2 linked regions of the Siphonobacter curvatus genome follow. The protein of the gene in region 1 binds, or shares a complex with, the protein of each later gene. Links are inferred from orthologs where the notes say so. Each region holds a gene or a part of one and is shown in the gene's direction. Other genes may lie near its edges. The genes, in order: pheT and pheS.

Region 1 (6,694 bases):
ATTTCCCGCATTTCATGACCTACAATGTTATCGGTGGGGCTCTTTGGACGATTCTGCTTTCGGGCGGTGGGTACTATCTGGGCGAGAAGTTTCCCGGTATTATTAACTACGTGCATTACATCATCATCTTCTTCCTGGCCGTCACGACGTTTACAGTCGTTAAAGGCTACCTAAATGCCCGTCGGGATATGAAGTAAGCGAGCAGGTTGAATGCCTAAGCAAGAGGCTTTCCATCTTACTTGACAATACCGATGAAGCCATAGACCGCTCCAAAGTAGTGAGTACCCCTACTAATGTTTGTATTGGATGAAAATGGACAGACTCTCTTTAAGAGTACGGGTAAGGGTAGTAAGACAGTGACTGCTTGCCGAGACAGTGACTCACATGATCGAATTGCTGCGAGCAGAAAAGTAAAGCAATAAAAAAGAAAAGGCCGGTTTTCCGGCCTTTCTTCATTAATTCTGACAGTGTTTCTTTAACAATTTCGTCGCTTCTTTTTCTCCTGCCCGTTCCAGAAGCTTCCAGTCCTGGCACGCTTCTGGCAGACGGTTGAGTTTGTAGAAGGTAGCGGCCCGGTTGAAACGAATCGATACGTTGCCGGGATCCAATTCAATACACTGATTAAACACGGCCAGTGCCTGGTCGTACCGCTGGCGATTGTAATGTTGCAAACCCGTTTCAAACAAATCTTTCGCCTTCAATGCTTTAATATCATCCAAAGTAAGTTGGCGGTTTTCGGGGATACCATACGGGAATTCGTAATTCACCTGCACCCGTACCGGCTTGCGGCCAACGGTTGCGGGAATCCACATACCTTCAGAAGCTTTAATGGCCGTTCTGAGGTTGTCGTCCATTTTGGGATCCGAACTTTCCACGATTTGGATGTTTTCGATTCGGCCCGTACGATTCACAATGAAGCTCACCCGAAAGCGATCCCGACGCGGACGAGCCAATTGTCGGAACGCATCTTCAATATACGTATAGGAATTCTGGTACGTTTCGTAAAAACTACTGTCAATCAGACGCGTACGGAATTTGGGGTAGATCGTTTCGTTCATCACGTAAAACGTGTCCCGATCAAAGCGAGCGGCAGGCAGAACGAATTTCTTGCGGATGTAATCATCGTAACTAGTGGCTTCCTGGCGAGCACAGATAAACCGAAGCTGATCATTACGCATGACGGAGGAAGTCTGCTCGGAAAGCTGTAATTCGTAATCCGTGAGTTTATCGATCGTGTAGGTGGCGTTCTCGGCCGTACGGATACGATTGCCACTCAGCGTGTAGCTTACGGTGCTAGACTTTTCGTTGGTATAAAACCGTAGTCGCCGATCTTCAAAAACAAAAACGATATTGGACTTATCGACTTCAGCATCACTCATCATTTGGTACCCGTTGCGGTATTCGACCCGTTTCGCTACCCAAACACCTTTGAGCTTCTCTTTATCAATATCCTGAGCCAGTAAAGACTGGGAAAACAAAAAAATCAACAACAAACAAAACGGTTTCATGGCAGTCGTTTTGGATCTATCTTAAGGTCGTGAGCTGGAAAATGTTTTCGCTGCTCCGGTCAGGCCATACCAGCCAATGGCCGAAAATGAACGACTCCAGGGACTTCGACAAATATAGTTTTTTCAATTAACGAAAATTAACGTAATCTGATGAAGAATTACCCGGCATTCAACCGCCTTTACTAAAATCCGTTTCCTTGGGGAGAAGAAAGGACGGTCAAGGACAGTATGAGCAAATAAACGTTTGTACCAGTCTTTTTATACCACAAACTAGAAGAAAAAAAGCATAGAATGGTACAAAAAGATTATACAGTGGGGCAAGATACGACATAAGCCGGGCTTTTTGGGCATCAAAAATGACATTTCCAGTAGTAGAAGGTGCCCAGTCGCGTTGGAATCCGGTATGGAATCAGCACGGTAGAAAAGCCAGCCTGAGCTAGTAATTCCGGCCAGTGACCCGCCGGGCCTAGTCCGTTCTGGGTCGGGTCGATCCAGTGGACGAGGCGTCCCAGTACCCGTTGCATCGGGCCTTGGGAAGGCCCCCAGTCTCCCAGCCAGAATGTACCGCCGGGCTGAAGAATTCGCCGGATTTCCCGAAAGTAAAACAGCGATTCTTCGACTGAAAAATGCTCAAAAACCCAGGTGCTCGTTACGGTACCAAACCGCCCGGCCGCGTAGGGCAGAGGACCTGAAGCGTAGTAATCAACAGGTACGGATTTTCGGCGACTCACGCGAACCATGTACGGGTCGGTATCCAGTCCCCGAATGCTTTGTTGCGGGTTAATCTGCTGTAACTGTTGGAGGAAATTGCCCGTACCACAACCAAAATCCAATAAGGGCTGATGGGCGTCAATATGTTCGATGAGATAGGAACGAATCTTACGTTCGGGTACGCCTAGCCACAGGGCCCACTCGTACGCGGGCGTCAGGAATGAATAACCAAGGGCAGGGTGGGGGTTGGACATACAAAATCAGAGAAAAGCAGGGGCTTAAAACTCGGCATGGAAAACAAAAGAGAAACGTACTTTTTGATGAATTTAAGCGAATTCTAATAATCCTTCTGTTCCCTTTTTCAAATTAGTTATTTTTGCAAATCGGTCTGGCTGTAAAGGACCTTTTCCAAGTGATTGTACCCGAAGTACTATGAATATTTCCCTTAATTGGCTCAAACAATACATTTCCCTGACCGAGTCGCCCGAAGAATTAGATCAGTTACTGACGGGCTGTGGCCTTGAAGTGGAAGAAATCGAACGCATTGATTCCGTACCGGGTGGTTTGCAGGGCGTGGTGATTGGCGAAGTATTGACGTGTGAGCCGTTTACCGTCAAAGAAAAACAATTACACCTCACCACCGTCGACATTGGAACGGGCGAACCCACGACCATCGTTTGCGGAGCTGCGAACGTCGCCGCGGGTCAACGCGTGGTCGTCGCTACAGTAGGAGCCACCATTTATCCGACGAATGGCGAACCGTTTACCATCGGTAAGCGTAAAGTGTACGGTCACCCTTCTGAAGGGATGATTTGTGCTGAAGACGAGCTGGGTCTGGGTACCAGCCACGCGGGAATCATGGTACTCACCACCGATCTCCCCAACGGCACGCCCGCGGCTACTTACTTCAAACTGGAACCGGATTACCGCATTGTGATTGGCCTGACGCCCAACCGGGCCGATGCCGCTTCGCACATTGGCGTAGCCCGCGACCTGAAAGCACTCTTACATCGAGATATTAAGCTGCCTTTTGCGGATAACTTTTACGCCGCCAACAATCAGCATCCGATTGACGTAGTGGTGGAAAATACCGAAGCTTGTCCACGGTTCTGTGGGGTTACGATTGACGGGGTGAAAGTGGCGGAATCGCCCGACTGGCTCAAGCAATCGCTGCTGGCCATTGGTCTGCGGCCCATCAACAACATTGTCGATGTAACCAACTTCATCTGCCACGAGCTGGGTCAGCCGATGCACGCCTACGACTGGCACGAACTGGCCGGACAGAAAATCGTGGTGAAAACCATGCCGGAAGGAACGAAATTCGTGACGCTCGACGGAATCGAACGGACGCTTTCCAGCGAAGACCTGATGATCTGCGATGCTGAAAAACCCGTAGGCATTGCGGGCGTATTTGGTGGTCAGGAATCGGGCATCAAGGAAACGACGACGCGTGTTTTTTTGGAAGTAGCGTACTTCTCACCGGACTGGGTACGGAGATCATCCATGCGACATGGCCTGAAAACGGACGCCAGTTTCCGATTTGAACGCGGTACGGACCCCAATTTCAAGCTGTATACCCTCAAGCGGGCGGCACTGCTCATGCAGGAACTGGCCGGCGGAAAGATTACGAGTGAAATTACGGATACGCATCCGGCTCAGTTCAAACCCGCTCAGGTGCTGATGAGCTACCGGAATATTGACCGCCTGATCGGACAAAAAATTCCGCATGAGCAAATCCACCAGATTCTGACGGATCTGGATATTAAAGTCTGGAATGGTACGGAAGAAGGCTTCACGGCTTCGATTCCGGCTTATCGCGTGGATGTGACGCGGGAAGCTGACGTGATTGAAGAAATCCTGCGGATTTACGGATTGAATAATATCGGCTTGTCGGCTCATCTACGGACCGACTATCTGGCGAAGTTCCCCGAGCCCTCTAAAGACAGAGAACGCGTTCCGTTCAAAATTTCTCAGTTGCTGGCCGGAGCTGGTTTTCAGGAGATTTTCACCAATTCATTGACGAAACCGGCCTACGCGGCCAGTATAAAAGATAGTCTGCCTGGTGAAGATGTCGAGATTCTGAATAAATTGAGCGAAGATTTGGGTGTGATGCGGCAAAGTATGCTATTCTCCGGCCTGGAAGCTCTGGCCCATAACGTCAATCGGCGTCAACGGGATCTGAAGTTTTTCGAGTTTGGGAAAACGTATCACAAGATGCAGCCTCACCAATACGTCGAGAAACCGCACCTGGCTCTGTATCTAACCGGAAACATCGTTTCGGAAAGCTGGCAGCAGAAAAGTCGGCCCGTAGCTTTCCACGATCTGGCTAGTACGGTGAACCGGATTTTCAAAAAAATGGGTGTGAAAGGCCTGACTACGCAGGAAGTAGAAGCCGGAAACGTCTGGGCGTATGGTTTGCAATACCTCAAAGGAAAACAAGTGCTGGCTACCATCGGTTTAGTACGCAGCGATCTGACCAAGCTGACGGATCTGAAACAGGCGGTATTCTTCGCTGATCTGGATTGGGCTGCTTTGCTGGATCACTACACCACGGAAGTGACGTTCCAGGAGATTTCGAAATTCCCCGAAGTACGCCGTGATTTGTCGCTGGTACTGGATAAAACTGTTAGCTTTAAAGAGATTCAGGAAGTTGCTTTCAAGTACGAGAAAAACCTCCTGCAGAGTCTAAACGTATTTGATATTTACGAAGGACCGAATCTGGGCGAAGGTAAGAAGTCATACTCAGTAAGTTTCACTCTGCTGGATGCTTCGCAAACGCTGACGGATAGTCAAATCGACAAAACCATGAATCGGCTGATGCTTGGTTTTGAAAAAGAATTAGAAGCTGTCATTCGAAAATAAGTTTCAGGGTACGGGAAGCGATTTCCGTACCTCCAAATGCTAAACGTACCATACCCTTGATGAATCCCCTGGATACCTCCCGCTCGGCGGATGAACTGGAAGAACGTCTGCGTGCCAAAGGCCAGCATCTGGAACTAAAGATACGCACGCTCATTTCCCAGATGGAGCAAATGAATATGATCTTGCAGGACAAGCAACGGGAGCTGGAAGGCTTACATTCGTTGTTGAAGGAGCGGGATGAAATCATCAAAAAGCAGAAAACGGAGCTTTCGGACTTACGGAAACGCAGTGAGCAAAAAGGCCGGATGAGCCGGGTTGCTCTGGATTCACTGAACCCGGATAATCCCGAAGCGTTGCGTATTCAGGTTGATCATTTCATCCAGGAAGTGGACAAGGCCATTAAAAAATTATCGGAATAGCGTTCCACAAGGAATTGCTGTACCAAAGAAAAGTGAAGCAAAACCAGAGGGTGTAAAGGTAAAAATGAACCGATGGCTAGGGCGAAAATAGGATTAAAGCCTATAATTTATTGCGAAAAGCCAATCATTCGGAATGAATAGCCTGCACAACATTTGCATAATTTCACTTTTAAGTACTAAACTTGTAAAAGTTTAGATTGTAATACAGGCCATCTGACCGGCTCAACCGCCGATTAAAAGACCGAAGAAAATGCAGTTAGAGCGATAATAAGCCATAACTACTTTTGCATGGGAACGAATCGTACCATCCACATACAGCTTGCTGGCACGCAATACGAAATGACGATTCCGAAAGAAGATGAACTCTACATTCGGGAAGCGGCTAAACTATTGAATCAGCAAATGCAGCAATTACTCGAGAAGGAAAATGTTCACAGCATGCACGAGCGGATGACGCGTGTGATGCTTTTTTGCATGGTTACTAATCTGAAGCTCAATGCCTTACAGCATCAGGCTTTTGCTCAGCTCGAAATGATGGATGAATTAGTCAATCCGGTACTGCGGAATTGATTGATACACTAGAGATCCCTGTTTTTCTTCACTTTTAACGGTCTCCGGCAGAGGGCTGTTTGGTTTCACTATTATTTAACCATACAGACAAATGCAGGATAGTAGTATTCTATTGTATTTGCTCGATACCCTCATTACAGCGGGAATAGTATTCTTTATTACCCGGATATTCTTAGGGAAAGCGATTAAAAATCGGGAAGCAGAGGCCGAAGTAAGAGCCGTCGACATTATTAAAAACGCCGAAGAAAAAGCGGAAAACCTCAAAAATCAGCGGATTCTTGAAGCGAAAGAAAATTTTCTTAAACGCCGGGCTGAATTTGAGGAAGAAACCAATAAGCGGAAACGTGTTCTTCAGGAAAATGAGGCGAAACTGAAGGATTTTGAGCGTCAGATCAATCAGCAACGTGAACAGGCGAAACGCAAGGAAGACGAACTGGAAAAGCAGCGGCAGCAGTTAGCCCAGCAGCAGGAGTCAGCAAAACGGAAAGTGGATGAGGCCGAGAAAGCCCGCACCAGTGCCGTTTCCCAGCTCGAAAAAATCGCCGGTCTGACCGCCGACGAAGCTCGTCAGCAACTGGTCGATAACCTGAAAGCCGAAGCGGAAACGCGGGCCTCCAGCTACGT
Region 2 (6,580 bases), 520 kb from region 1 along the record:
TCCCGCTGGGAAATCAGAATTTCCGAAGGGTTACTTACCTGTCGTAACCCACTCCCCTGCATTTCGTAGATGCCCAACTCGGAGGTACTGCCAAAGCGATTCTTGGTCGTTCGCAAAATCCGGTAGGCCAAATGGCGATCGCCTTCAAATTGCAGTACCGTGTCCACCATGTGTTCCAGAACCTTGGGTCCGGCCAGATTCCCGTCTTTGGTAATGTGACCAATCATAAATACGGGCGTTCCGGACTCTTTCGCGAATTTCATCAGCTCCGCCGTACACTCGCGTACCTGCGATACACTCCCTGCTCCGGATTCGACCAGATTGGATTGCAGGGTTTGAATGGAATCAATGACCAATAAATCGGGTTCGAAATTTTCGATCTGCTTGAATATATTCTGCGTGGACGTTTCCGTGAGAATGAAGCAGTTGGCGGAATTCGTCCCCAATCGTTCAGCCCGCATTTTAATCTGTTGATCCGATTCCTCACCCGAAACGTAGAGTACCCGAATGCCCGGTAGATTCAGAGCAATTTGCAGCATCAGGGTGGATTTCCCAATCCCCGGTTCGCCCCCAATCAGTACCAGTGAGCCAGGAACGATCCCTCCGCCCAGTACGCGGTTTAGCTCAGCATCCGGGGTCAATACCCGGGGTTGTTCGCTGTAATCAATTTCGGTAATGGCTTTAGGACGAGCGGCAATATTCGGTCCCGCTGAAGCAGGTCGCCAGCGGCCTTTTTCGGGTTCCGACTTCTGGATGATCTCCTCGACCATCGTATTCCATTCCCCACAGGAAGGACACCTTCCCAGCCATTTGGGCGACTGGTACCCACAATTCTGACAGAAATAAGAGGTTTTTACTTTCGCCATTGAGATGTAAACGGGCAGTTTTTAGCTTTCTGCCGATTAGTAATTTACGCTAGAAAACGTTCAAAAACAAGGATACAGAAAAGGTTTCGGACCATTTCTATAACAAAACACCGGTGGTACAGCGTTTTACCATAGTTCTTCAACGTATTACCATTATATCCATGAAAAAGTACTTATTACTATGCAGCTTTCTCTGTCTGTCGGCTGCTTCAACCTTCGCCCAAAGCGACAAACCCTGGTTTCAACTGGGAATTAAAGCAGGAACGAATTTAGCCCAACTTAAAACGGGCAACTTTGTAGCCAATGGTAGCTATAGTGGATCCACGCTCCGGGAAAATCTCAAACAAAGCCTAGATACCCGTACTGGTTTTGTAGGTGGTATTTATATGCGTTTTGGACGAACGCTCTATATACAGCCCGAGGTACTGTATACAGGTAAAGGAGGTTCGTATTTGGTACAACCCATCGATGCCAATGGACAAGCGGTAGGCAGTCCTACGCAGGTAAAGGTAAAAACCGAGAACATTGATGTGCCCGTATTGCTGGGATTGAAATTTGGTCCGCTTCGGGTAAATGCGGGTCCAGTAGCTTCTTTTCTGATCGGCTCGAATGAGAGTATCAAAGAAGCCATTACCAAGTATACCCAAGGTAGTGTGAGCGATACGTTTAATCAGGCTGCCTGGGGTTACCAGCTCGGTGGTGGCCTGGATATTGGTAACTTCTCGCTAGACGTTCGTTACGAAGACAGTCTTTCTAATGTTCGGTTTGTAAATATCAGTACGCCCAACGGTAGCGATCCTTTCAAACAGAAATCGAAAAACTGGCAAGTGACTTTGGGCATGAAAGTATTTTAGTTTAGAATGTAGTACTATTCTACAGTAACGCAAAGAGCCGCTAACTAGTTAGCGGCTCTTTGCGTTACTGTACTATTTGAGTGTCAATCAGTAAAATATACTTAATGACTCAAGTACTGCCTCATATAGGCCGCGAACTGATGTTTGCGACGTCGGGCAATGGAAATAATTTGACCGTCTTTCATCCATACACAGTCTTCGCCTTTCACGTCATATCGCTGTACGTAGGCTAGGTTGATAAGGTACGATTTATGAATCCGGAAGAATGAACTGCTTTCGGTCATGAGTTTTTCATAGTCCCGTAAGGTTTTCGAAACCATGATACGTTTGCCGTTACTGCAATAAAACAGCGTATAGTTTCCATCTCCCTGGATCAGAATAATATCCTGCATAGGAAGGTGTTGAACGCGGCGATCAAAGACGGGTAGCGTACCCTCGGGTACAGTCCAGTTTTTCGAAGTAAATTCTAGAGAAGGGGTTGGATACATGGTATTAGCATTAGGAATAAAACGTAACTCAAGTACAAAACAAAGGTGTAAAAAATTAAGTATAAAACACCAGTAAAATATACTCTATTTTTAAAATTAGGTATTTGTACGTATTACCCGAAAAACAAAAATTCTCTGGCTATTCAAACCAGCAAAAAGTTATTTTTGTGACATGATAGAGCAAGTCAACGAAATTCGCCAGCAAATCACGGCGTATACTATTGATACTAAGGAACAACTAGAAAATTTCCGGATAGCCTACGTTGGCCGTAAAGGAGCCGTAGCAGGTTTGTTTGAATTACTGAAAACGGTTCCTGCGGAAGAGCGTCGGGCCATGGGGCAGGAACTCAATTCCCTGAAAGATTTAGCTCAGGAGACCTTCCAAGCTGCCCAGGAACGTCTGGAAAATTCTCAAAGTCAACAGGTTACACCTGATGTAGATTTAACCCTACCCACGATTCCAAACGAGACGGGTAGTCTGCACCCCCTTACGTTGATTCGTCAACGTATTGTCGAAATTTTTGAACGTTTGGGTTTCAACGTAGCCGATGGACCAGAGATCGAAGAAGACTGGTATAACTTTACGGCTCTGAACTTTCCCGAGAACCACCCGGCTCGTGAAATGCAGGATACGTTTTTCATCGAGAAAAACGGTCCCGGTAAGGATATTCTGCTGCACACGCACACCTCCAATATCCAGGTTCGGCTGATGGAAACGCAGCAGCCACCCTTACGCAGCATTATGCCCGGTCGCGTGTATCGCAATGAAGCCATTTCGGCCCGTGCTCACTGCTTTTTCCATCAAATCGAAGGCTTGTACATTGATGAGAATGTGAGCTTCAAGGATTTGAAGGATACCTTATATCAGTTTGCCCAGGAGCTGTTTGGTTCGGAGGTACAGGTTCGTTTCCGTCCCTCGTACTTTCCTTTCACCGAGCCCAGTGCAGAAATGGATATTTCCTGCGAAATGCACCGCCCCGGTGGTTGCCGGATTTGCGGCGGAACGCAGAATCAGTGTAAAGGAACGGGTTGGGTAGAAATTCTTGGTTCGGGTATGGTTGATCCGAACGTACTGGAAAATTGCGGTATCGATTCCAAGAAATACACAGGATTTGCCTTCGGCATGGGTATCGAGCGGATCGCGAACTTGAAATACCGCGTTCGGGATTTGCGACTGTATTCCGAAAATGACGTTCGTTTCCTGCGTCAGTTCGAACAGGCCTAACCAATACGTACCTAAGCAAAAAGGCGATCGTTTTCGAAACGATCGCCTTTTTTATGGCTGTATACACTAGTTACGATTCAGAAGGAAGAAAATCCAGTACGCCAATAACCCGGCGAAGTCCCGAAAAACGAGTTTGGTAGTACTTTTCCTGATCAAGCCAGTCAAAACGAACGCCGCCATTGTAAGCCGAGTGGATGAAACGAATCTTTCCGTCTTTTACCTCCGATACAATACCTACGTGTCCAATTCGGTTACTGTGCGAGTTTCCACCTTTGAAGAAAATCAGATCACCGGGCTGGCAATCTTTCTTGGCGACTTCGTGCCCTAATGATTTCATGGAAGCACTGGAATGAGGGAGTAACATTCCAAAGTTTTTGAAGCAAAACCGGACGAATCCGCTGCAATCAAAACCCCCTTTCGTAGTACCACCCGACCGATACCGAATGTGCAAATGCTGTTCGGCAAAGTCCAGAACGTCGTTGGTATAACGCTCCAGTCGGGTGCTTTTGGGTTCCTGTTCAACCGCCGCTCGTTGGGCAAAAGATACATTCAGGAAGCAGGTAAAAAAACCTGCTAGAAGAACTTTTCTTAGCATAAAATTCGGTTTGTTGTCACAATGAGGTTCTTAAAGATAGGCAGAATGGCTGGTACGAAAAAGGCCTTTCGGATGTCCGAAAGGCCTGACTACGGGTTATTCTAAGGTATTCCTTTTTTTATTTAACATTAGTATCGCTGACGTTCAGAGGCTTACCAAAAACTGCCTCAAGCGAATATTGAGAGTAAATTTTTCACTATTTTTTTTATTTTTTTCTCATTTTTTTCTCAAAATTCCTCAAAATCTAAGAATACTAGCTAAAAATGGCTTACTATAAAAACCTGTGCCAGAACATTATAAGTCTTTACCAAAGCACACGCTCAAGCTATCCTCACCATCATAGCCGTAGTTAGGAATTTGCTCGTAACCCGTACGTCGATACAGTTCAATCGCTTCGGGTTGCCGAACGCCCGTTTCCAGTATAACGCGACGGTAACCCAGGCGACGAGCTTCTTCCTCCAACGTTTCCAACAGTCGCCGGGATACTCCCTGCCGACGGTAATTATCCAATACAAACATTCGTTTGATTTCAACTACCTCCGGAACATAAGGTCGTAGGGCTCCACACCCTACCGCTTTTCCTTCGATGCGGGCAATGACAAAGGCTGAACCCGGAGCTTCGGCGGAATGATATTCATTCGCCGGAAAATCGGGGTAGCGACGTTGTAGTTCTTGTACTGCTTCCGCTAGTAAAAACTGAGCATCGGCCGACTGTACGGATTCAACGTGTACAACAATCATTTTTTCTGATTTACGACAGAGCCCGTATTCCTGCGTTGAAGAATACGGGCTCTGTCTCACTAAACTCGATTATAAATTTTCTAAAACCCGCTCCAGCGATACGGCGTGACCGATTTTTGCTTTCAGATCGGCGATTGCAATACGCTCCTGCTCGGTTGAGTCGCGGTGACGAATGGTGACCGTATTGTCTTCCAGCGTTTGGTAATCCACGGCAATACAGAACGGCGTACCAATCAGATCCTGACGGGTATAGCGTTTTCCGATACTGTCGCGTTCTTCGTAGAATACGTTGAAATCGTACTTCAACTGATTCTGAATTTCGCGGGCTTTCTCGGGTAGGCCGTCTTTTTTCACCAGGGGTAATACCGCAGCTTTGATGGGAGCCACAGCCGGGTGCAGTTTCAGGTAGGTACGGGTTTTACCGTCTTCGCTGGTTTCTTCCGTATACGCATTGCACAGTACGGCCAGGAACAGACGATCGGCTCCAACCGACGTTTCAACTACGTATGGAATGTAATTTCCGTACGGCTTGCCGTCTTCGTTGAGGTCGTTGTCGAAGTACTGCTGTTTTTTCTTTGAAAGCTCCTGATGGCTCTTCAAATCGAAATCCGTACGGGAGTGAATACCTTCCATTTCCCGGAAGCCGAAAGGAAACTTAAACTCAATATCCACGGCGGCATTGGCGTAGTGAGCCAGCTTGTCGTGGGGTTTGAAACGAAGCTTACTGGCTGGAATTCCCAGGGCCTGGTGGAATTTCATCCGAGTCTCTTTCCACTTGTCGTACCATTCCATTTCGGTACCGGGGCGGCAGAAGAATTGCATTTCCATCTGCTCAAACTCCCGCATCCGGAAGGTAAACTGACGAGCTACGATCTCGTTCCGGAAGGCTTTCCCAATTTGGGCAATACCGAAGGGAACTTTCATCCGACCCGTTTTCTGTACGTTCAGGAAGTTCACAAAAATACCCTGAGCCGTTTCCGGACGCAGGTAAATCAAACTGGCATCGTCAGATACGGCTCCAACCTGGGTCGAGAACATCAGGTTGAACTGGCGTACTTCCGTCCAATTATCGGTACCAGAAACCGGGCAAACAATACCTTCGGAGATGATCAGTTCGCGTACGCCTTCCAGATCGTTGGCGTCCAGCAGACGACCCATGCGGTTCAGCAAGGTTTCACCGCGTTCAGGATGACCGTTGTTGGCGTATTCTTCGGCTTTTGCTTCGAGCAATTGATCGGCCCGGTACCGTTTTTTGGAGTCTTTGTTGTCGATCATGGGATCGTTGAACGAATCCACGTGACCGGAAGCTTTCCAGGTAAGCGGATGCATGAAAATCGATGCATCAATTCCTACGACGTTATCATGCAGCATCGTCATGGCTTTCCACCAGACCGATTTGAGGTTATTTTTCAGTTCGACGCCATACTGACCATAATCGTATACGGCCTGTAAGCCATCGTAAATTTCAGAGGAGGGGAAAACAAAGCCGTACTCCTTGGCATGGGCGATGATGTCCTTGAGCGAGCCAGCGGGTTCCTGTTGTTCGGCCATAAAAGGTTTTTCGAAAAATCGAAGTTTGAGAAAACGGAATTCGGGGGGCAAAGATAGAGGAATCAGCCCAAAAACCTGCGGCAATTCCGGGCATTCTCTGTAGGATCGTTCCTTAATTCATAGCCTATGGATCTCTTATACGGTCTTAGTTTTAGTAACCGAAGGCTTGCCACTTCTCCGTTTTTCTTTCATAGGCTTTCTTTGAAAAACCAGCGTTTAGTCGTAGTAATACGGTATCTGGCACGGATTTCAAGAATTGG

Evidence for each region.
Region 2: the proteins of pheT (region 1) and pheS are in contact, whole or in part, in a crystal structure (PDB 6P24), measured with the Escherichia coli proteins. The link is inferred for Siphonobacter curvatus from one-to-one orthologs.

Annotation. Positions count from the first base shown.
Region 1 is NZ_PTRA01000001.1:628,949-635,642, forward strand. Bases 2,279-5,366 are described here. They hold pheT (phenylalanine--tRNA ligase subunit beta), read left to right. Parts: upstream 2,279-2,651; coding sequence 2,652-5,081; downstream 5,082-5,366. Other genes in these bases: C5O19_RS02585 (class I SAM-dependent methyltransferase), read right to left, coding at 2,279-2,473; C5O19_RS02595 (hypothetical protein), read left to right, coding at 5,141-5,366. Also shown: C5O19_RS02575 (DedA family protein), read left to right, coding at 1-197; C5O19_RS02580 (tetratricopeptide repeat protein), read right to left, coding at 456-1,508; more of C5O19_RS02585, read right to left, coding at 1,859-2,278; more of C5O19_RS02595, read left to right, coding at 5,367-5,500; cell division protein ZapA, read left to right, coding at 5,789-6,070; rny (ribonuclease Y), read left to right, coding at 6,162-6,694.
Region 2 is NZ_PTRA01000001.1:1,148,142-1,154,721, reverse strand. Bases 1,433-4,406 are described here. They hold pheS (phenylalanine--tRNA ligase subunit alpha), read left to right. Parts: upstream 1,433-2,380; coding sequence 2,381-3,433; downstream 3,434-4,406. Other genes in these bases: C5O19_RS04600 (GNAT family N-acetyltransferase), read right to left, coding at 4,323-4,406; C5O19_RS04605 (C40 family peptidase), read right to left, coding at 3,504-4,028; C5O19_RS04615 (LytR/AlgR family response regulator transcription factor), read right to left, coding at 1,822-2,208; C5O19_RS04620 (porin family protein), read left to right, coding at 1,433-1,720. In the rest of the region: DNA repair protein RadA, read right to left, coding at 1-866; more of C5O19_RS04620, read left to right, coding at 1,028-1,432; more of C5O19_RS04600, read right to left, coding at 4,407-4,769; C5O19_RS04595 (glycine--tRNA ligase), read right to left, coding at 4,839-6,320.